DNA from 4 places in the Streptomyces sp. NPDC037389 genome. Region 4 is predicted to be linked to each of the others. Evidence: riboswitches for the same ligand, from Rfam matches in the RefSeq annotation. Region 4 holds a riboswitch; each other region holds the start of a gene.
What was found. A riboswitch is a leader RNA that binds a small molecule or an ion and turns the genes downstream of it on or off. The one in region 4 is predicted to bind cobalamin.
Positions count from the first base shown of each region.

Region 1 (5,383 bases), on a different contig from region 4:
GAGGCCCGATTCTGCCCGGCCGCCGCGACAAACACTTTACCTGCGCATTACCCGTCGATGACAGATCGAAGTTTCGTCAAATACTGGACAACCCTGGCCCGCGCAAGGCGACTTGACGCCACATGTACACGGCCCGCCACCAACCACCATCCGGACGATGGGATTCCGCCCACACCCCTGCTGGTGTTGCCATTCCGATATCCGGAAAGGGGGTGACGCCCGGAGGCACCCTCACCTAGATTTCCAGCGCATTACGGCAAGTGATCGCACAGGGGACGGAGTCACCGCATGTCGGAACCACCCGAGCATCCACCCGGCCGCGCGGCCGCACAAGCCGCCGCGGACGGCCATAAACCACTCTTGACCGTACGCAACCCGGTCTTGACCGTCCCGCTGATCGTCGCGGGAGTATGCCTCGCCATCCCCTTCGTGGCGATGCTCTGGGTGGACTCCTACGCCAGACTCACCCCGGCCCTCATCGGCATCCCCTTCTTCTACTGGTACCAGATGCTGTGGGTGCTGCTGTCCACCCTCCTCACTGTCATCGCCTACGTCATCGTGCGTCGGCGTGAGGAGACGGCTCGGCGCGAGCCCTCACGCGGCGCGGAAGGGAGCGTGCGATGAAGGACGGCGTGAACGGCGTGGCACTCGCCGTATTCCTCTTCTTCTTCGTCGTCGTCACCGTCATGGGCTTCCTCGCCGCCCGGTGGCGAAGGGCCGAGAACTCCGACAACCTCGACGAATGGGGCCTGGGCGGCCGCTCCTTCGGCACCTGGGTCACCTGGTTCCTGCTGGGCGGCGACCTCTACACCGCCTATACGTTCGTGGCGGTGCCGGCGGCGATCTACGCGGCGGGCGCGGCCGGCTTCTTCGCCGTGCCGTACACGATCATCACCTACCCGCTGGTCTTCACCTTCCTGCCCCGCCTGTGGTCGGTGGCGCACAAGCACGGCTATGTGACGTCGTCGGACTTCGTCCGGGGCCGGTTCGGCTCCCGGGGCCTCTCCCTCGCCCTCGCGGTGACCGGGATCCTGGCCACGATGCCGTACATCGCGCTGCAACTGGTCGGCATCCAGGCGGTGCTCGACGTCATGGGCGTCGGCGGCGGCGAGAACGCCAACTGGTTCGTCAAGGACCTGCCGCTCCTCATCGCCTTCGGCGTGCTCGCGGCCTACACCTACTCCGCCGGGCTGCGCGCGCCCGCGCTGATCGCCTTCGTCAAGGACGCGCTGATCTACATCGTGATCATCGTGGCGATCATCTACATACCGATCAAACTGGGCGGCTTCGAGCACATCTTCAGCAAGGCCGGCGAGGCGTTCGCGACCGAGAATCCCGCTACCGGAAAACCCCGGGGGTCACTGATCCCGGGAGCGGAGACGCAGTGGGCGTACGCGACGCTGGCGCTCGGTTCGGCGATGGCGCTCTTCCTCTATCCGCACTCGGTGACGGCGGTCCTCTCCAGCAGGAGCCGCAACGTCATCCGCAGGAACACCACCATCCTTCCCCTCTACTCCCTGATGCTGGGCCTGCTGGCGATGCTCGGCTTCATGGCCATAGCCGCCGGGGTGAAGGTGAAGAACGGCCAGCTGGCGATCCCCCAGCTCTTCGAGGACATGTTCCCGGACTGGTTCACCGGGGTGGCCTTCGCCGCGATCGGCATCGGCGCGCTCGTACCGGCGGCCATCATGTCGATCGCCGCCGCAAATCTCTTCACCCGCAACATCTACAAGGACTTCCTCAAACCGGACGCCTCGCCCGAACACGAGGCGAAGGTGTCCAAGCTCGCGTCCTTGCTGGTCAAGGTCGGCGCGCTCGTTTTCGTCCTCACCATGGACAAAACGGTCGCCATCAATTTCCAGCTGCTGGGTGGCATCTGGATCCTCCAGACCGTGCCCGCGCTCGTCGGCGGGCTCTTCACCCGCTGGCCCCACCGCTGGGCGCTGCTCGCGGGCTGGGCGGCCGGCATGGCGTACGGGACGTGGCGGGCGTACGCCACACCGAGCGCCACCCAGGATCACTTCGGGAACACCAACCTCATCCCCTTTATTGGAGAAAAGGGATATATCGGGCTTACCGCCTTTATCCTTAACGTGATCGTCGTCATCGTCGCGACGGTCGTCCTCAAGGCACTGAAGGTGCCCGACGGCGAGGACCGGACCCGGCCCTCGGACTACACGGCCGACGCCGGTGACCCGGGGGTCCGCGCGGACCTCCCGCCGGCCACCGCAGGAGCCCCCGGCGGGCACTGACTCGCCGCCCCCGGGACCACCGCCCGGAGGCCCTCCGGAGGGCCGCCACATCCCCGTCCAGGGGGCGTGGCGGCCCTCTTCTCTTGCCGTGCCAGGGACGCCCGTTAGCACATTCCGCGACCGTCTCATGACGCGACGACACAACATGTGGGGGCGCGTGCGAGACCCGGCACTAGATGTATGCTCGTCTCCGCTGTCGTCGCAGGGGAATCCGGTGGAAATCCGGAACTGTCCCGCAACGGTGTATGTGTGCGCATATACCCAGCGCACCTGAAGTCCGACGACCTGCCGACAGCGCGCCCACCACCGAGCCTGCCCCGGCTCGGTCATGGGCGTTGAATTCGTCCGGGCCTCGCGGGTTGGGCCGATGGACGCCTACGAGGCATGCCCTGGTGCAAGTGGCATGCGCGTGCGCGCCCCATCGCTCTCCCGCCCGGCCCACCCAGCCGAGCGAGGGAGAGCCTCAGTGACCATCGCGCCCGCAGATCCGGTTTCAGCTCCGGTCTCAGCGAATGCGGAAGCGACCGGCGGCCCCGGGACCGCGCTCCTGCGCACCCTGACCGACCTCACCGCCAACCTTCCGGCCACCGACCCGGGCAAGGTCGCCGCCGCCGCGCTGCGCGGCCGCAGCGCCGCCGCGGACGACGCCGAGCTGCGCTCCCTCGCCACCGAGGCCGCCGCCGGCCTGATCTCGGAGGAGCCGGAGTACTCCAAGCTCGCCGCGCGCCTGCTCACCCTGGCCATCGCCGACGAGGCGGCCGGCCAGGGCGCCACCTCCTTCTCCGCCTCGGTCGAGGTCGGGCACCGCGAGGGGCTCATCGCCGACGACACGGCCGCCTTCGTGCGCACCCACGCCGCACGCCTGGACGCCCTCGTCGAGGCCGCCCTGACCGACGGCGCGGACGACCGCTTCGGCTACTTCGGCCTGCGCACCCTGCACAGCCGCTACCTGCTGCGCCACCCGATCCACCGCGACGTGATCGAGACCCCGCAGCACTTCCTGCTGCGCGTGGCCTGCGGTCTCGCCGAGGACCACTCGGAGCGGGCCCTGGACGACGTCGCGGAGCTGTACCGGCTGACGAGCACCCTCTCGTACCTGCCGTCCTCCCCGACGCTGTTCAACTCCGGCACCCGCCACCCGCAGATGTCGTCCTGCTACCTGCTGGACTCCCCGCTGGACGAGCTGGACTCCATCTACGACCGCTACCACCAGGTGGCGCGTCTGTCGAAGCACGCGGGCGGCATCGGCCTGTCGTACTCGCGCATCCGCTCGCGCGGCTCGCTGATCCGGGGCACCAACGGTCACTCCAACGGCATCGTGCCGTTCCTGCGCACCCTCGACGCCTCCGTCGCCGCCGTCAACCAGGGCGGCCGCCGCAAGGGCGCGGCCTGTGTCTACCTGGAGACCTGGCACGCCGACATCGAGGAGTTCCTGGAGCTCCGCGACAACACCGGTGAGGAGGCCCGCCGCACCCACAACCTCAACATCGCGCACTGGATCCCGGACGAGTTCATGCGCCGCGTCGAGACGGACGCGGACTGGTCGCTCTTCTCCCCCGCCGACACCCCGGACCTGGTCGACCTCTACGGCGACGAGTTCGACGCCGCGTACCGCAAGTACGAGGCCGAGGGCAAGGCCGTCAAGACCATCCCGGCGCGCGTGCTCTACGCCCGGATGATGCGCACCCTCGCGCAGACCGGCAACGGCTGGATGACCTTCAAGGACGCCGCCAACCGCACGGCCAACCAGACGGCCGAGAAGGGCGCGGTCGTCCACTCCTCGAACCTCTGCACCGAGATCCTCGAGGTCACGAACGACGGCGAGACCGCGGTCTGCAACCTGGGCTCGGTCAACCTCGCGCAGCACCTCGGTGCCGACGGCGAGATGGACTGGGAGAAGCTCGACCGTACGGTCCGCACGGCCGTCACCTTCCTCGACCGCGTCGTGGACATCAACTTCTACCCGACCGAGCAGGCCGGCAGCTCCAACAGCCGCTGGCGCCCGGTGGGCCTGGGCCTGATGGGTCTCCAGGACGTCTTCTTCCGGCTGCGTCTGGCCTTCGACTCGGCCGAGGCGAAGGAGCTGTCCACCAAGATCTCCGAGCGGATCATGCTGGCGGCGTACGAGGCCTCCGCGGACCTCGCCGAGCGCCACGGCCCCCACCCGGCCTGGGCCGCGACCCGCACCGCCCGCGGTGTGCTCCACCCGGACCACTACCCCAACGCCGTCGCCGCGTGGGAGGACCGCTGGGAGGCGCTGCGCGCCCGCATCGGCCAGGTCGGCATGCGCAACTCGCTGCTGCTCGCCATCGCCCCGACGGCGACCATCGCCTCCATCGCCGGCGTCTACGAGTGCATCGAGCCGCAGGTCTCCAACCTGTTCAAGCGCGAGACGCTCTCGGGTGAGTTCCTCCAGGTCAACACCTACCTGGTGGAGGACCTCAAGAAGCTCGGCGTGTGGGACCGCGCCACCCGCGAGGCCATGACCGAGGCCAACGGCTCCGTCCAGGACATGAAGTGGATCCCGCAGGAGGTCCGCGACCTGTACCGCACGGCCTGGGAGATCCCGCAGCGCGCCCTGATCGACATGGCCGCGGCCCGTACGCCGTACCTGGACCAGAGCCAGTCGCTGAACCTGTTCATGGCCTCGCCGACCATCGGCAAGCTCAGCTCGATGTACGCGTACGCCTGGAAGCAGGGCATCAAGACGACGTACTACCTGCGTTCCCGCCCGGCCACCCGGATCGCCCGCGCCGCGTCCGGCGGTGCCGCCGCGACCGCCGCGACCATCCCGGTGCAGCAGGTCGCGCCCGACGAGGACGCCATCGCCTGCTCCCTTGAGAACCCCGAGTCCTGCGAGGCATGCCAGTAATGTCCATCGAACGCCAGAAGAACCTGCTCGACCCCGGCTTCGAGCTGACGCTGCGCCCCATGCGGTACCCGGACTTCTACGACCGCTACCGCGACGCGATCAAGAACACCTGGACCGTCGAGGAGGTCGACCTCCACTCGGACGTCGCCGACCTCGCCAAGCTGACCCCGGGTGAGCAGCACATGATCGGCCGCCTGGTCGCGTTCTTCGCGACCGGTGACTCGATCGTGGCGAACAACCTCGTGCTGACGCTGTACAA
Region 1 is NZ_JBEZUS010000009.1:51,135-56,517, forward strand. Features, by position in the region: gene AB0E98_RS20830 (DUF3311 domain-containing protein) at 361-624, shown strand; gene mctP (monocarboxylate uptake permease MctP) at 621-2,252, shown strand; cobalamin riboswitch at 2,416-2,560, shown strand; gene AB0E98_RS20840 (ribonucleoside-diphosphate reductase subunit alpha) at 2,719-5,124, shown strand; gene AB0E98_RS20845 (ribonucleotide-diphosphate reductase subunit beta) at 5,124-5,383, shown strand, end outside.
Region 1: linked by a shared signal. The riboswitch ahead of AB0E98_RS20840 (ribonucleoside-diphosphate reductase subunit alpha) and the one ahead of cobN (cobaltochelatase subunit CobN) in region 4 are both predicted to bind cobalamin.

Region 2 (5,383 bases), on a different contig from region 4:
ACTCCAGCTGGGCGGTGCGGTCGTAGGCCGCGTCGAGGGTGGCGCCGTGGGTGAGGGTGCCGTGGTTGCGCAGCAGGCAGCCGGTGCGGCCGTCGAGGGCCCGGAGGGTGTGGGCGGCCAGTTCGTCGGTGCCGTAGAGGGCGTAAGGGGCGACGCGGACGGGTCCGCCGAGGGCGGCGGCCATGTAGTGGATCAGCGGCACCTCGTCGACGAGCGTGGAGACGGCGGTGGCGTGCACGGCGTGGGTGTGGACGATCGCGGCGGCGTCGGTGGCTCGGTAGACGGCGAGGTGCATGGGCAGTTCGCTGGTGGGGGCGAGCTCGCCGAGCACCTGGCGGCCGGCCAGGTCGACGCCGACGGCGTCGCCGGGGCCGAGCCGGTCGTAGGGCACCCCGCTGGGCGTGACAAGGACCACGTCACCGACCCTTGCGGAGACGTTCCCCGAGGTGCCGACGACCAGTCCGTCGGCGGTGCTCCTGCGGGCCGTGGCCACGACATCGGCCCAGGTCCGGCTGATGTCGTCGGGTGCGGCGGGGGTCCGTTCTCCGGTCTTCATGATCTTCGCCTCCGGGTGGTGCCATCGGGGATCCCGAACCAGTTCACCTTCCGTTCACCCGGAGTCCCTACGGTCGCCGCGTACTGACCATCGAACTGATTGCCTGGGTGAATGGAAAACATCACGCTTCTCATCGGGATCGTGATCGTCACGGCCTTGGTGTTCGACTTTACGAACGGCTTCCACGACACGGCCAACGCCATGGCCACCACCATCTCGACCGGAGCGCTCAAGCCCAAGACCGCAGTGGCCATGTCGGCCGTGCTCAACCTGGTCGGGGCGTTCCTGTCCGTCGAGGTCGCGAAGACGATCTCCGGAGGCATCATCGATGAGAGTGCCGGCATCAGACCAGAGGTGATCTTCGCCGGGCTGGTCGGCGCGATCGTCTGGAATCTCCTGACGTGGCTGGCGGGCCTGCCCTCCAGCTCCTCGCACGCCCTCTTCGGCGGTCTGATCGGCGCCACCGTCGCGTCCGTCGGCTTCGACGCGGTCAACGCCGACAAGGTCGTCATGAAGGTCCTCATCCCCGCGGTCGCCGCCCCGATCGTGGCGGGCATCGCCGCCTGGGTCGCCACCCGCCTGACGTTCCGCCTGGCCAAGGGCCGCGACGAGGCGGACACCGCGAAGGGCTACCGCGCGGGCCAGATCGCCTCGGCCGCCCTGGTCTCCCTCGCCCACGGCACCAACGACGCCCAGAAGACCATGGGTGTCATCACCCTGGCCCTGGTCGCCGGCGGCGTCGTCGCCCCGCACTCCGACCCGCCGCTGTGGGTCATCGTCTCCGCGGGCCTGGCCATCGCGCTCGGTACGTACCTGGGCGGCTGGCGCATCATCCAGACGCTCGGCAAGGGTCTGGCCGACATCAAGCCGGCGCAGGGCTTCGCCGCCCAGACCGGTGCCGCGACCGTGATCCTCGCCTCCTCGCACATCGGCTTCGCGCTCTCCACCACCCAGGTCTGCTCCGGCTCGATCATGGGCTCCGGCCTGGGCCGCAAGGGCGGCGTGGTGCGCTGGTCGACCGCCGGCCGCATGGTCGCCGCGTGGGGCCTGACCCTCCCGGCCGCGGGCCTCGTCGCCGCCGGCGCCGCGCTCCTGGCCGACCAGGGCGACTGGGGCGTCGCCGCCGTCGCCGTCCTCGGCCTCGGGGTCTCCGGCGCCATCTGGGCGGCCTCGCGCCGCAAGCCGGTCACCCACGAGACCGTCAACGAGCTCAATACGCCGCAGGGCCTCCCCGAGGAGCCCGTCGGTGTGGTCACGGCCGCCCTTCAGGCCGTCGCCCCGCCGCCCGCCGGCACCCTGACCCCGGCCCCGGCCGCCCAGGTCATCCCGGCACCCGCCACCCCGGCCGCCCCCGCCGCCGCGACGACCGGCTGACGCCGGGCAACGGAGGAAGAACCACCATGCACATCGACTGGGCAGCTCTCGGCCAGGTCTTCGGCGTGAGCCTCGTGGTCACCGTCGGCCTCGTGGGCGTCTTCACGCTCGGCATCGTCGGCACGTCCCGCAAGCCGGAAGCCGCGGGCGCGACGTCCGCGGCCGACGCGGGCGGCAGCACCGCACTGGCCCGCACCGGCGCGTACGCGTGCTTCGCGCTGTGCGCGGCGGCGGTGGGGTACGGGATCTATCTGATCGTCGCCTGACGCGACACCGTACGTTCGTGGAGGGGCGGGACCGGGCTTTCCGGTCCCGCCCCTCCGTCGTTGCCGGCGTGCGTCAACGCGGGGAACCCGAGCCGCCGATCGCGCGTTCAGTACCTCTTGCGTGAGCTCTTGCGTGCACGGTTGTGACGGCGTTCGACGGACGGACGGGGTTCTCAGCGGTGCGATTGGATTCGGTCGGCGTCCGGTACACACGCCGAGGACCGCGCGTACTGGATGGCATCACCCTCGACCTGGCCTCCGGGACGGTCACCGCGGTGGTCGGCGGGAACGGGCCGGGCAAGTCCACCCTGCTCAAGGTGGCCGCCGGGCTGAGGAGACCCGGCTCCGGCTCCGTTCACGGGCGCCCGGACAGGATCGGCTACGTGCCCGAGCGGCTCCCGGCGGGCATGCGGCTCAGCGCGCGCTCGTACCTCCTGCACATGGGGCGCGTCCAAGGACTCCGCACCGCGGGCGCCGATCGTCGCGGCGGTGAACTGCTGGACCGGCTGGGCATCGAGGGCGACATCGACGCGCCCATCAGCACGCTGTCCAAAGGAAACGCCCAGAAAGTCGCCCTCGCCCAGGCCATGCTCGGCGGCCGCCGGCTGCTGATCCTCGACGAACCGTGATCCGGCCTCGACGCCCGTACCCATCAAGTCCTCGTGGACTGCCTCGCGGAGTGGCGTGCCGCGGGAGTAGACCTGCCGGGGCTGCCGGGGCGGGCCGGGACCTGCCTGACGACAGGGGCGTCGCAGCGGCGGGGCGCAGGTCAGGGCGAGTTGACGCCCCTTCCCGCCCCGTGGTGGACTTCCCGAGCCAAACGGCGACAGCAGAGGAAGCCGGTGCGAATCCGGCGCGGTCCCGCCACTGTCACCGGGGAGTGTCCCCCCAACCGATGGCCACGGCGCGAGCCGGAAGGCCGGGGGCGGCGCGGATCCGGGAGCCAGGAGACTCTGGTCGCCGGTCACGTCGAGCCAGGGCGCGGACCCTGAGTGAGGACACCGCTTCGCCATGCCCGGCCGCGACCGTTTTTCCTTCGCGTACGGCCCCTTCGCGTACGGCACCGCCCTGGGCTTCGCCTGCGACCTGCTCCTCGGCGACCCCCGCCGCGGGCATCCCGTGGCCGCCTTCGGCCGGGCCGCGCAGGCCGTCGAACGGCGGCTGTGGCGCGACCACCGGGGCTACGGCACCCTCCACACCCTGGTCTGCGCCGGTGGCGCGGTCGCCGGGGCCGGGCTGCTGACCCGTGCCGCGCGACGTCACCCCGCTGCCGAGATCGCGCTGACCGCCGCCGTCACATGGTCCGTCCTGGGCGGCACGTCCCTGGGCCGGGAGGCCCGGGCCATCGGTGGGGCGCTGGCCGCCGGGGACCTGGAGGTCGCCCGGGAGCGGCTGCCGCATCTGTGCGGCCGCGACCCGCAGGCGCTGGACGCGCAGCAGATCGCCCGGGCCGTGGTGGAGTCCGTCGCCGAGAACACCTCCGACGCGGTCGTGGGCGCCCTGGTCTGGGGCGCGCTGGCCGGGGTGCCCGGGCTCGTGGGCTTCCGTGCGGTCAACACCCTGGACGCCATGGTGGGTCACAAGTCGCCCAGGCTCCGGCGGTTCGGCTGGGCGTCGGCCCGGCTCGACGACGTCGTCGGCTGGCCGGGCGCCCGGCTGACCGCCGCGCTCACGGTCCTCGCCGGGCCCGATCCGCGCGGCGCTCTGCGCGTGGCCCGGCGCGACGCCGCCCGCCATCCCAGCCCCAACGCCGGGCCGGTCGAGGCCGCCTTCGCCGGGGCCCTGGGCGTCCGCCTGGGCGGCACCCTCGCCTACGCCGGGCGCGTCGAGCACCGTCCCGTGCTGGGCGGGGAGAACCGCCCGGTGCGGTCGGCCGACATCGAGCGCGCGGTCCGGCTCTCGCGCCGGGTGTCGCTGCTGGCCCTGGGAACGGCGGTGACGGCCCGTACGGTGGGCAGCCTGTTCAGGAAGGCGGGGAGGAATCGGTGACAGTCTCGGTGACAGCCGACAGGAGCGGGCGTACGGGCCCGCCGGGCGGGGGCCTGCTGGTGGCCGGGACCACCTCGGACGCGGGCAAGAGCGTGGTCACGGCCGGCATCTGCCGCTGGCTGGTCCGCGAGGGCGTCAAGGTCGCGCCGTTCAAGGCGCAGAACATGTCCCTCAACTCCTTCGTGACGCGCGACGGCGCGGAGATAGGGCGCGCGCAGGCCATGCAGGCCGCCGCCGCCCGCGTCGAGCCGAGCGCCCTCATGAACCCGGTGCTGCTCAAGCCGGGAAGCGACCGCAGCAGCCAGGTCGTCCTCATGGGCAAGGCGGTGGGCGAGCTCAGCGCCCGCGGCTACCACCAGGGCCGCCAGGAGCAGCTGTTCGGCACGGTGACGGAGTGCCTGGCCGAGCTGCGGCGCACCCACGACGCCGTGATCTGCGAGGGGGCCGGCAGCCCCGCCGAGATCAACCTGCGCCGCTCCGACATCGTCAACATGGGCATCGCCCGGGCCGCGCGGCTGCCCGTGGTCGTCGTCGGCGACATCGACCGGGGCGGAGTCTTCGCCTCCTTCTTCGGTACGACAGCGCTGCTCTCCCCCGAGGACCAGGAGCTGATAGCGGGTTACGTGGTCAACAAGTTCCGGGGCGACGTGAGTCTGCTGGAGCCGGGGCTGGAAATGCTGCGCGACCTGACGGGCCGGCGGACGTTCGGCGTGCTGCCGTTCGCCCACGGCCTGGGCATCGACGAGGAGGACGGCCTGCGCGTGTCCCTGCGCGGCGCGGTCCGCGAGTCCGTGGTCGCCCCGCCGCACGGCGCGGACGTCCTGCGGGTCGCCGTGTGCGCGGTGCCGCTGATGTCGAACTTCACGGACGTCGACGCGCTGGCCGCCGAACCGGGGGTCGTCGTACGGTTCGTGGACCGCCCCGAGGAGCTCGCCGACGCCGACCTGGTCGTCGTACCGGGCACGCGCGGCACGGTACGGGCGCTCGCGTGGCTGCGCGAACGCGGGCTCGCCGACGCGCTCGTACGGCGGGCGGCGGAGGGCCGCCCGGTGCTGGGCATCTGCGGCGGCTTCCAGCTGCTGGGCGAGCGGATCGACGACGAGGTCGAGTCGAAGGCCGGCACGGTCGAGGGCCTGGGCCTGCTGCCGGTGCGTGTGCGGTTCGCGGTCGAGAAGACCCTGGCCCGGCCGGTCGGCGA
Region 2 is NZ_JBEZUS010000001.1:700,836-706,218, reverse strand. Features, by position in the region: gene AB0E98_RS03275 (class II aldolase/adducin family protein) at 1-556, opposite strand, end outside; gene AB0E98_RS03270 (inorganic phosphate transporter) at 668-1,930, shown strand; gene AB0E98_RS03265 (hypothetical protein) at 1,957-2,196, shown strand; gene AB0E98_RS03260 (ATP-binding cassette domain-containing protein) at 2,376-2,825, shown strand; cobalamin riboswitch at 3,028-3,150, shown strand; gene AB0E98_RS03255 (cobalamin biosynthesis protein) at 3,208-4,185, shown strand; gene AB0E98_RS03250 (cobyric acid synthase) at 4,182-5,383, shown strand, end outside.
Region 2: linked by a shared signal. The riboswitch ahead of AB0E98_RS03255 (cobalamin biosynthesis protein) and the one ahead of cobN (cobaltochelatase subunit CobN) in region 4 are both predicted to bind cobalamin.

Region 3 (5,383 bases), on a different contig from region 4:
CGGGGGTGTGCTTTCCGCCGATGAAGTGGGTCAGTTCACGGACCATGGAAGCCTGCTCTCATCAGGTGAGATCCGGGGACAGGCACGGCGGGGCCGCGGGCGCGCGCCCTTGTGGGGCGCGGTCCGTCCTGTCCGTCCTCGTGGTGCCCCCGAACATATAGTTGGACGTCCTACTAAGTCCAGAGTCGAAAAAACGTGCGAGGCGGCCGGGTGGCCGCCCCGCACGCCGGGGACGGGAGAAACGGAATCGGTCAGGAGACGGGTTCGGCCAGGCTCTGGGCCGAGCGGTCGGGGCCGGCCCGGTGGACGAGCAGCCGTTCGGCCAGGTGCCCGAAGAGCAGCCCGAAGCCCGCCCACAGGACGCACTGGATGGCCAGGGCCGCGAGGCGGAACCGCCACAGCACGGTGGCCGGGAAGTCTGCGGGCACCTCGTCGACCACGGGCAGGACGGCATACGCCACCCCTGCCATCAGCACGAACGCCGCCACCGCGACGACGCCGGCCCACCAGGTGCCCAGCCGGGGGGCCAGCGCGCGGCCCAGGAAGATCGCGGCGACGCCCAGCAGGACGCTGAGCGCGATCATCAGGAAGTACAGCGCGGTGCGCTTGCCGATGGTGTCGGGGTCGCCGACGGACGGCGGATTGGCCGGGTACTTGAGGAACGGCACCACATAGACCACCAGCAGCCCGCCCAGCGAGAGCAGGGCCGCCGTGGCGCGCGGGCCGGTCCGGCCGATCCGGCCCAGGGCCACGCAGAAGGCCAGCGCCGCGATGCCGCCGAGCGCGACGCCGTAGACCAGGACGCCGGTCGCCAGCCCGGCCGTGGACTGGAGGGTGCGGCTGACCAGCTCCACACCGTGGTCGCCGTGGCTGTGGGCCTCCTCGAAACCGATGGCCTTGTCCACGGACGGCTCACCGAGCAGATAGGCCACGAGCAGCGCGAGGCACCCCGCCGCCAGCCCGGCGAGCATGCCGCGCACCAGGAGCGACCGTACGGAGACGGTGTTCACGGGACGGTCGGTGTTCACGAGACGGACTCCCCGGCGGTCAGTGGCACGGGAAGCCGAGCAGGTGGCGTCCGTCGTGGACCCACTCGTGGACGCCCTCGCCGGAAAGCAGCGAGGTGGCGCCCTGTTCGGCGCCGACGAAGTACAGCAGGATCAGCATGAGAAGCCCGAAGAAGACCGCCCACGGGGCGATCGCCTTCAGGGATATCGGCGCGACCTCCGGCCGGGCGGAGGAGCCGGAGACGGGAGCGCCGGACGTGGGAACGGCGGAATAGGCCATGATCAAACCTCCTGGGGAAACACGCGTCCCAGAACTAGGGGTTCTTGGACGACGGGAGGCGGGTCTGACTCCCCGGGCGTCGCCGCGCTGCCGCGAGCGTTCGGCCGGATTCACAGTGGCGCGACCGTGCCGGATTCCCACCGGCTTCCGTCACCCCGTCGTCATGTCCACGCGACCGTACCGTTCAGGCCAACGTCGCGCCATGGGGTGGGGGGATGCGCACCGGCGTATGAACCGGCGTGCACGGCCTGGGTGTGCGCCGCGGGCGAGCCTCCTTCACACCCTCCACACCGTCGCGGCGCCCGGATATCGTCCGTATGCCGTCCCTGTGTGACCGGTATATGAACAGGGCTGTTCGGCGGGTGACTTCTGTGCCTACGCTGACCACGCAGCCGGTTCGCCCTGCCCGCCAGGCAGACGCGTCGCAAGAGGGAACCCGGTGGGAATCCGGGACTGCCCCGCAGCGGTGTGCGGGAACGACCGCCGTCATACGCACTGGGCCCGGCGGGCCCGGGAAGCGACGGCCATTAGGTGTCCGCCCTCGGGTGGACGTGCCCGCGAGTCCGAAGACCTGCCCGCTGCCCGCGCGCGAACGAATCGCGCGCGGAGATCCCGGTGACCCCGAGGGCGGGTCGGCGCGCACGGACGAGCACTCGGCGGCTCGCCCGCACCGACACGACCCCTCGCGGCCTCTCCGGGATCCCGGAAGACGAGCTCGCGAAGGAGAGTTCCGTGACCAGCAAGTCCGCAGCCGCGGCAGCCCGGGCCACCGTGTACGGCTACCCCCGTCAGGGACGGGACCGGGAACTGAAGAAGGCCGTCGAAGGCTACTGGAAGGGCGCCGTCTCCGCCGACGCCCTGCGCCGGACCGCCGCCGGACTGCGCGCCGCCACATGGCGCGATCTCGACGCCGCCGGCCTCCACGAGGTCCCCACCGGTGACTTCTCGTACTACGACCACGTCCTCGACACCAGCGTCATGCTCGGCGCGATCCCCGCCCGCCACCGCCCGGCCTTCGCCGCCGACCCCCTGGACGGCTACTTCGCCATGGCACGCGGAACCCAGGACGTGGCGCCCCTGGAGATGACCAAGTGGTTCGACACCAACTACCACTACCTCGTCCCGGAGCTCGGTCCCGACACCGTCTTCACCGCCGACCCCGCCAAACAACTCGGCGAACTCCAGGAGGCCCTGGCCCTCGGCCTCGCCGCCCGCCCCGTCCTCGTCGGACCGGTCACCTACCTCCTGCTCGCCAAACCCGCCCCCGGCGCCCCGGCCGGCTTCGACCCGCTCACCCTCCTGGACCGGCTGCTGCCCGTCTACGCCGAGGTGCTCACCGCGCTGCGCGCCGCCGGGGCCGAGTGGGTCCAACTGGACGAGCCCGCCCTCGTCCAGGACCGCACCCCGGCCGAACTGAACGCGGCAGCCCGCGCCTACCGCGACCTCGGGGCCCTGGCGGACCGGCCGAAACTCCTCGTCGCCTCCTACTTCGACCGCCTGGGCGAGGCCCTGCCCATGCTGGCCAAGGCCCCCGTCGACGGCCTCGCCCTCGACTTCACCGGCCCCGCCGCCGCCAACCTCGACGACCTCGCGGCCGCCGGCGGACTGCCCGGCAAACGACTCGTCGCGGGCGTCGTCGACGGCCGCAACGTCTGGATCAACGACCTGACGGCGTCGCTGGCCACCCTCGCCACCCTCCTCGGCCTCGCCGGCCGCGTGGACGTCGCCGCCTCCAGCTCCCTCCTCCACGTCCCCCTCGACGCCACCGCCGAACGCGACATCGACCCGCGGATCGCCCGCTGGCTCGCCTTCGCCCGCCAGAAGACCACCGAGATCGTCACCCTCGCCCGCGGCCTCGGCCACGGCACCGCTGCCATCGCCGCCGAACTCGCCGCCAACCGCGCCGACCTGGCCTCCCGCGCCGGCTCCGCCCTCACCCACGACCCGGCCGTCCGCGCCCGCACCACCGCCGTCACCGGCGACGACGCCCGCCGCTCGCTGCCCTACGCCGAGCGGACCACCGCCCAGCGCGCCCGCCTGGGCCTGCCCCCGCTGCCCACGACCACCATCGGCTCCTTCCCCCAGACCGGCGAACTACGCACCGCCCGCGCCGACCTGCGCGCCGGACGCATCGGCACCGACGCCTACGAGCGGCGCATCGAGGCCGAGATCCGCGAGGTCGTCGCCTTCCAGGAGAAGACCGGCCTGGACGTCCTGGTCCACGGCGAGGCCGAACGCAACGACATGGTCCAGTACTTCGCCGAACGCCTCACCGGCTACCTCGCCACCCGGCACGGCTGGGTCCAGTCCTACGGCACCCGCTACGTCCGCCCACCGGTCCTGGCCGGCGACGTCTCCCGCCCCGAGCCGATGACCGTGCGCTGGACGTCTTACGCCCAGTCCCTCACCAATCGGCCCGTCAAGGGCATGCTCACCGGCCCCGTCACCATGCTCGCCTGGTCCTTCGTCCGCGACGACCAGCCCCGCGCCGAGACCGCCCGCCAGGTCGCGCTCGCACTGCGCGACGAGGTCGCCGACCTGGAGGCGGCGGGCACCGCCGTGATCCAGGTCGACGAACCCGCCCTCCGCGAAACCCTGCCCCTGCGCACCGCCGACCGCCCCGCCTATTTGTCCTGGGCCACCGAGGCCTTCCGCCTGACCACCGGCGGCGTCCGCCCGGACACCCAGATCCACACCCACATGTGCTACGCCGAGTTCGGCGACATCCTCCAGGCCATCGACGACCTCGACGCCGACGTCATCAGCCTGGAGGCGGCACGCTCCCATATGCAGGTCGCGGGCGAACTCGCCGCCGCCGGCTATCCCCGCGAAGTTGGCCCCGGCGTCTACGACATCCACTCGCCCCGCGTCCCCGCCGCCGACGAGGCGGCCGCCCTGCTGCGCCGGGGACTTGCCGCCATCCCCGCCGAACGGCTGTGGGTCAACCCCGACTGCGGCCTGAAGACCCGAGGCTGGCCCGAGGTCCGTGCCTCCCTGGAGCATCTGGTGACGGCGGCCCGCACGGTGAGGGAGGAGCTCCCGGGCTCGTCCTCGTAAGGGCGCGCCAAGGGGTGCCCCGACCACCATCGGTGCACCCCTCGGCCCGGACGGCTGCGAGACTGACCACATGGCCGAACTCAACGGAAATCCCGCCACCCTCGACGATGTCCAGGCTCTCGCCCTCACGAATTACGGGCACTTCACGACCATGCGGATGGAGGACGGCACGGTACGGGGGCTGTCGCTCCACCTGGACCGCCTGGTGCGGGACTGCCGCATAGTCTTCGGCGTCGACCTGGACCGGCAACGGACCCTGAACTACATCCGCCAGGCCGCGGACGGCGTCACCGGGGTGGCCGGCCTCCGCGTCACCGTCTTCGACCCCACCCTCGACCTGTCACGCCCCAGCGCCGCCAAGAACCCCCACATCCTGGTGAACGTACGGCCGGCCGGCGCCCTGACGCCACCACCACTGACAGCGAAGACCTTCACCTTCACCCGCGACAACGCGGAGGTGAAACACATCGGGCTCCACCCACAGCTCAAGCTCCGCCGCGACGCCCAGCTCGCCGGTTTCGACGACGCCGTATTCGTCGAACCGGACGGCCGCGTATCCGAGGGTGCCACCTGGAACCTCGGCTTCGTCGACCAGCAGGGCACGGTCATCTGGCCGACCGCCCCAGCCCTCCCCGGCACGACGATGCTGCTGCTCCAGAGCCTCGACACCCCGAAGCAGATCACCGCCCCGGTACGGCTCGCCGACGTTCCCGGCATGGCCGCGGCGTTCGCCACGAACGTGTCCATCGGTGTCCGTACTGTCAGCGCGCTCGACGACGTGCGGTTCCCGCATGAGCACCCGGTGCTGATGGCACTGCGCGACGGGTATGCGGATATTCAAGGAGAGCGTCTTCGGAGCTCGTAACACGATCATGATCGGTGTTTCTTGAGGCGTCTCCGGCAAATAAGGGCGCAGGCCAATGAGACGAAGGTGTCGTGGAGTCCGGTGCGGCGTTCCCGGTGGACGGCGAGTCGTTTGAACTGGTGGCGCAGGGCGAAGGTCTGCTCGACGACGTAGCGGAGTTTGCCCGGTTCCTGG
Region 3 is NZ_JBEZUS010000003.1:567,229-572,611, reverse strand. Features, by position in the region: gene AB0E98_RS09350 (CoA-acylating methylmalonate-semialdehyde dehydrogenase) at 1-46, opposite strand, end outside; gene AB0E98_RS09345 (CbtA family protein) at 252-1,010, opposite strand; gene AB0E98_RS09340 (CbtB-domain containing protein) at 1,048-1,287, opposite strand; cobalamin riboswitch at 1,350-1,436, opposite strand; cobalamin riboswitch at 1,700-1,863, shown strand; gene metE (5-methyltetrahydropteroyltriglutamate--homocysteine S-methyltransferase) at 2,020-4,344, shown strand; gene AB0E98_RS09330 (aminotransferase class IV family protein) at 4,415-5,209, shown strand; gene AB0E98_RS09325 (hypothetical protein) at 5,281-5,383, shown strand, end outside.
Region 3: linked by a shared signal. The riboswitch ahead of metE (5-methyltetrahydropteroyltriglutamate--homocysteine S-methyltransferase) and the one ahead of cobN (cobaltochelatase subunit CobN) in region 4 are both predicted to bind cobalamin.

Region 4 (5,383 bases):
GCGTTGATCGCGGCCGCGGCCATGGCGCTGCCGCCGCGCCGGCCCCGCACCACCAGATACTCCAGCCCCAGCGGGCTCTCGGCCAGCGCGTCCTTCGACTCCGCCGCGCCGATGAAGCCGACCGGTATGCCCAGCACGGCGGCCGGGCGCGGCGCGCCCTCATGGATCATCTCCAGGAGGCGGAACAGCGCCGTGGGGGCGTTGCCCACCGCGACCACCGCGCCCTCCATCCTGTCGCGCCACAGCTCCAGCGCCGCCGCGCTGCGGGTCGTGCCCATGCGCCGCGCCAGCTCCGGCACGGCCGGGTCGGCGAGGGTGCACACCACCTCGTTGCCGGCGGGCAGCCGCCTGCGGGTGACGCCGCTGGCGACCATGTTCGCGTCGCACAGGATCGGCGCGCCCGCGAGCAGCGCCTCCCGGGCGCGGGCCACGACCCCCGGCGAGTACGCGAGGTCCTGGACCAGGTCGGTCATCCCACAGGCGTGGATCATGCGGACCGCGACCCGGCCGACGTCGGGCGGCAGCCCGCCGAGGTCCGCCTCGGCGCGGATGGTGGCGAAGGACTGGCGGTAGATGGACGCGCCGTCCTTGTCGTAGTCGAACACTGTGCCCTCGCTCGCTGGGTGGTGCATATCGCTGGTTCTGCGTGGGGGTTGCTGCCGTGGTGCCGCCGCCGTGGACCGCTCAGCCGCGGGGGCCGCCGGCCGACGTCGTCTCCGTGGGGTGTGCGTCGGGGCGCGCGTCGCGTGCCGCCGTGACCGCGTCGGCCAGGCCGGCGGCGGTCGTCACGGTCGTCACCGCGGGCGCCGTGACCGTTTCGTCCTCCGCCTCCCGCCGTACGGCGATCCGGTAGCCGTCGCCGGTCGCCAGGACGTCGACCCACCGGCCGCCGGGGTGGCCGCAGCGCCGCTCGCACCCGGACCAGTACACGGGCAGAGTCCCGGCGCTGCCAGAGCGCGCGGCCTTGAGGGAGGCGGTCGCGTCGGCCCGTACATCCGCGAGGGACTTGACGCACCCCGGCCGGCCGGTGCAGGAGCCCGCGCCGTGCCAGGGAGAGGCGGCGGAGGTGACCAGGCCCGCCTCCGCGAGCGCTGCGAGGCGCGCCGCGGCCACCGGGGCGGTGAGCCCCGGGACGACGACGCCGCGCCAGGGGGTGACGCGGAGTTCGCCGTCGCCGTCCCGGCCGGCGGTACGGGCGAGGAGCCGCCACTGGGCGGAGGAGAACCGGCCCAGGGGCGCGGCCACCGACACGGCCCACCGCCCGTCGGGCCCTTGGAGCGCGCCGGGCGCGGGCGGGGAGCCGAGGGGGAGCGCGGCGCGCGGTACGGGCGCGGAGCCGATGCCGGCCGCCGCCAGCCGGGCCGCGAGCCGCTCCGGGCGCGGCCGCAGCCCGGGGGCCAGTTCGCGGACGCGCCAGGCCTTGCCGCCGCTCTGGCGCAGCACCGCGAGGAACTCACGGGCCGCCAGAACGGCCGCGCGCGGCGCGTCCCGGGCGGCGACGCGCAGGGCGTCGGGGCCGGGGCCGAAGCACAGGAGGGCCTGGCGGCCGGCATCGGCTGCGATCAATGTCACATCGGGCGCGAGGGCCGTGATGTCGCCCCGGCCGTCGTCGAGACCGAAGAGGAAACGGCCCGAGAGGTCCGTGAGGTCGTCCGACGCGCAGAGCAGCCGGTCGAGTTCCCGCACCCAGGGCCGGATGTCCGAGAAGCCCTTTCCGTCCAGGCCGGACAGGGGGGAAGCCGCGACATTCCGGATGCGGTCGTGCCGGTCCGACGGCAGCAGACCGGCCTCGCGCAGCCGCGCGCCCAGGGCGGCGCCGCAGCCGTCGGCGAGGCCGCGGAGCTGGACGTTGCCGCGGGAGGTGAGGTCGAGGCGGGCGTCGCCCAAGTCGTCGGCGGCGTCGGCGAGCGCGCTTGCCTGACGGACCGTCAGCAGCCCGCCCGGCAGCCGTACGCGGGCCAGTGCCCCGTCGTCCGCGGCGTGCAGCCGCAGGGCGCCGGGACAGGCGTCGCCGCGCTCGCGACCAGGGGGTTCGGGGGGAGTGGGCATGGCGGCGAGCATACCGACCGGGGGTCGAATCAGCCCGTCCGGCGTTTGAAGACGACGCGCGTCAGCGCGGACAAGGGGGCGGGACGGGGCGCGAGGGGGCGAAGCCCCGCTCGGAAACGGAGAAAGGGCGGGTCAGGGGCATCTTCCCCTCCTGGAGGCCCACCCCGCATGGCTACTATGGCAGCGCCAGCGACGGCGACAGGGGAGGAAGCCGGTGTGATCCCGGCACGGTCCCGCCACTGTGTGCCCGGCAGCGATGCCGGGTGAGTCAGGAACTCCTGCCGTCCTCCCACCGCCCGGGGCGCGGACCCCGAGGAAGGCATGCCGTGATCCTGCTCCTGTCGACGTCCGACACCGACCTGCTCAGCGCCCGTGCGGCCGGCGGTCCGGTCCCGTACCGACTCGCCAACCCCGCCCGGCTCGCGCTCGAGGAACTCCCCGCGCTCCTGGAGGGCGCCGACCTTGTCGTCGTGCGCCTCCTCGGCGGGCTGCGCGCCTGGCAGGAGGGGCTCGACCAGCTCCTGGCCGGCCCGCGCCCCGTCGTCGTCCTCACCGGCGAACAGGCCCCCGACGCCCAGCTGATGGAGGCGTCCACCGTCCCCATCGGCATCGCCGCCGAGGCCCACGCCTACCTCGCCCACGGCGGCCCCGCCAACCTCGAACAGCTGGCCCGCTTCCTCTCCGACACCGTGCTGCTCACCGGCCACGGCTTCGAGCCGCCCGCCGCCGCCCCCGCGTGGGGCGCGCTGGAGCGCACCCCCAAACCCGGCGCGTCCGGCCCGCTCATCGCCGTGCTCTACTACCGCGCCCACCACATGAGCGGCAACACCGCCTTCGTCGAGGCCCTCTGCGGCGCCGTCGAGGACGCGGGCGGCCGCGCCCTGCCGCTCTACGTCGCCTCGCTGCGCGCCCCCGAGCCCGAGCTGATCGACGCCCTGCGCGACGTCGACGCCATCGTCACCACCGTCCTCGCCGCCGGTGGCACCCGGCCCGCCGACGCCTCCGCCGGAGGCGACGACGAGTCCTGGGACGCCGGCGCGCTCGCCGCCCTCGACGTGCCGATCCTCCAGGCCCTCTGCCTGACCGGCACCCGGGAGGCCTGGGAGGAGAACGACGAGGGGCTCTCCCCGCTCGACTCCGCCACCCAGGTCGCCGTGCCCGAGTTCGACGGCCGCATCATCACCGTCCCCTTCTCCTTCAAGGAGATCGACGCGGACGGCCTGCCCGCCTACGTCCCCGACCTCGAGCGCGCCGCCCGCGTCGCGGGCATCGCCGTGCGCCACGCCCGCCTCCGCCACATCCCCGCCGCCGAGAAGCGGCTCGCGCTCGTCCTCTCCGCGTACCCCACCAAGCACTCCCGCATCGGCAACGCCGTCGGCCTCGACACCCCCGCCAGCGCCGTCGCCCTGCTGCGCCGGCTGCGCGAGGAGGGCTACGACTTCGGCACGGAAGAGGTCCCCGGCCTCGCGTCCGGTGACGGCGACGAGCTCATCTACGCCCTCATCGACGCGGGCGGCCACGACCAGGACTGGCTGACGGAGGAGCAGCTGGCCCGCAACCCCGTCCGCGTCCCGGCCGCCGACTACAGGCGCTGGTACGAGCAGCTCCCCGCCGAGCTGCGCGAGGCCGTCGAGGAGCACTGGGGACCGGCGCCCGGCGAGATGTTCGTCGACCGCAGCCGCACTGCCGAGGGCGACCCGGAAGGCGACATCGTCCTCGCCGCCCTGCGCCGCGGCAATCTGCTGATCCTCATCCAGCCGCCGCGCGGCTTCGGCGAGAACCCCATCGCCATCTACCACGACCCCGACCTGCCGCCCTCGCACCACTACCTCGCCGCCTACCGCTGGATCGCCGCATCCCAGGAGGACGGCGGCTTCGGCGCCGACGCGATGGTCCACCTGGGCAAGCACGGCAATCTGGAGTGGCTGCCCGGCAAGAACGCCGGCCTGTCCGCCGCCTGCGGCCCCGACGCGGCCCTCGGCGACCTGCCGCTGGTCTACCCGTTCCTCGTCAACGACCCCGGCGAGGGCACCCAGGCCAAGCGCCGCGCCCACGCCACGCTCGTCGATCACCTCGTGCCGCCCATGGCCCGCGCCGACTCCTACGGCGACATCGCGCGCCTGGAGCAACTCCTCGACGAATACGCCCAGATCTCCTCGATGGACCCGGCCAAGCTCCCCGCGATCCGCGCCCAGATCTGGACCCTCATCCAGGCCGCCCGGCTCGACCACGACCTGGGCATGGAGGAGCGCCCCGACGACGACGGCTTCGACGACTTCCTCCTCCACGTCGACGGCTGGCTCTGCGAGGTGAAGGACGCCCAGATCCGCGACGGCCTCCACGTCCTGGGCGCCGCCCCGGCCGGCGCCGACCGCGTCAACCTGGTCCTGTCGATCCTGCGCGCCCGCCAGATCTGGGGCGGCACGACGGCCCTGCCGGGCCTGCGCGAGGCCCTCGGCCTCGACGAGTCGGCGGCCACCCGCACCACTGCGGACGAGGCGGAGGCGGAGGCGCGGGCCCTGGTGGAGGCCATGGAGGCGGCGGGCTGGGACCCGGCCGCCATCCCGGCCGTTGTGCTCACGGTGCGGGGCACCGATCCCGTGAACGGCGACCCCGTCGCGGCCGTCCTCGACTTCGCCGCCCGCGAGGTCGTCCCCCGCCTGGCCGCGACGACGAACGAACTCGACCACGCCGTCCACGCGTTGAACGGCGGATTCGTCCCCGCCGGCCCGTCGGGGTCCCCCCTCCGCGGCCTCGTCAACGTCCTCCCGACGGGCCGCAACTTCTACTCCGTCGACCCCAAGGCCGTCCCCAGCCGGCTCGCCTGGGAGACCGGCCAGGCCCTCGCCGACTCCCTCCTGGAGCGCTACCGCACGGACAACGGCGACTGGCCCGAATCCGTGGGCCTGTCCCTGTGGGGCACGAGTGCGATGCGCACGGCGGGCGACGACGTGGCCGAGGCCCTGGCGCTGCTGGGCGTCCGCCCGGTCTGGGACGAGGCGTCGCGCCGCGTCACGGGCCTGGAGCCGATCCCCCCGGCCGAGCTGGGCCGCCCCCGCGTCGATGTCACCCTCCGCATCAGCGGCTTCTTCCGCGACGCGTTCCCGCACGTCATCGGCCTGCTGGACGACGCCGTGCGGCTCGTCGCCGCCCTCGACGAGCCGGACGACCGGAACTTCGTCCGCGCCCACGCCCAGGCCGACCTCGCCGCCCACGGCGACGAACGCCGCGCCACCACCCGGATCTTCGGCTCGCGCCCGGGTATGTACGGCGCCGGTCTGCTCCAGCTCATCGACAGCCGCGACTGGCGCACCGACGCCGACCTTGCCGAGGT
Region 4 is NZ_JBEZUS010000008.1:57,228-62,610, forward strand. Features, by position in the region: gene AB0E98_RS19010 (precorrin-8X methylmutase) at 1-632, opposite strand, end outside; gene cobG (precorrin-3B synthase) at 685-2,061, opposite strand; cobalamin riboswitch at 2,214-2,347, shown strand; gene cobN (cobaltochelatase subunit CobN) at 2,376-5,383, shown strand, end outside.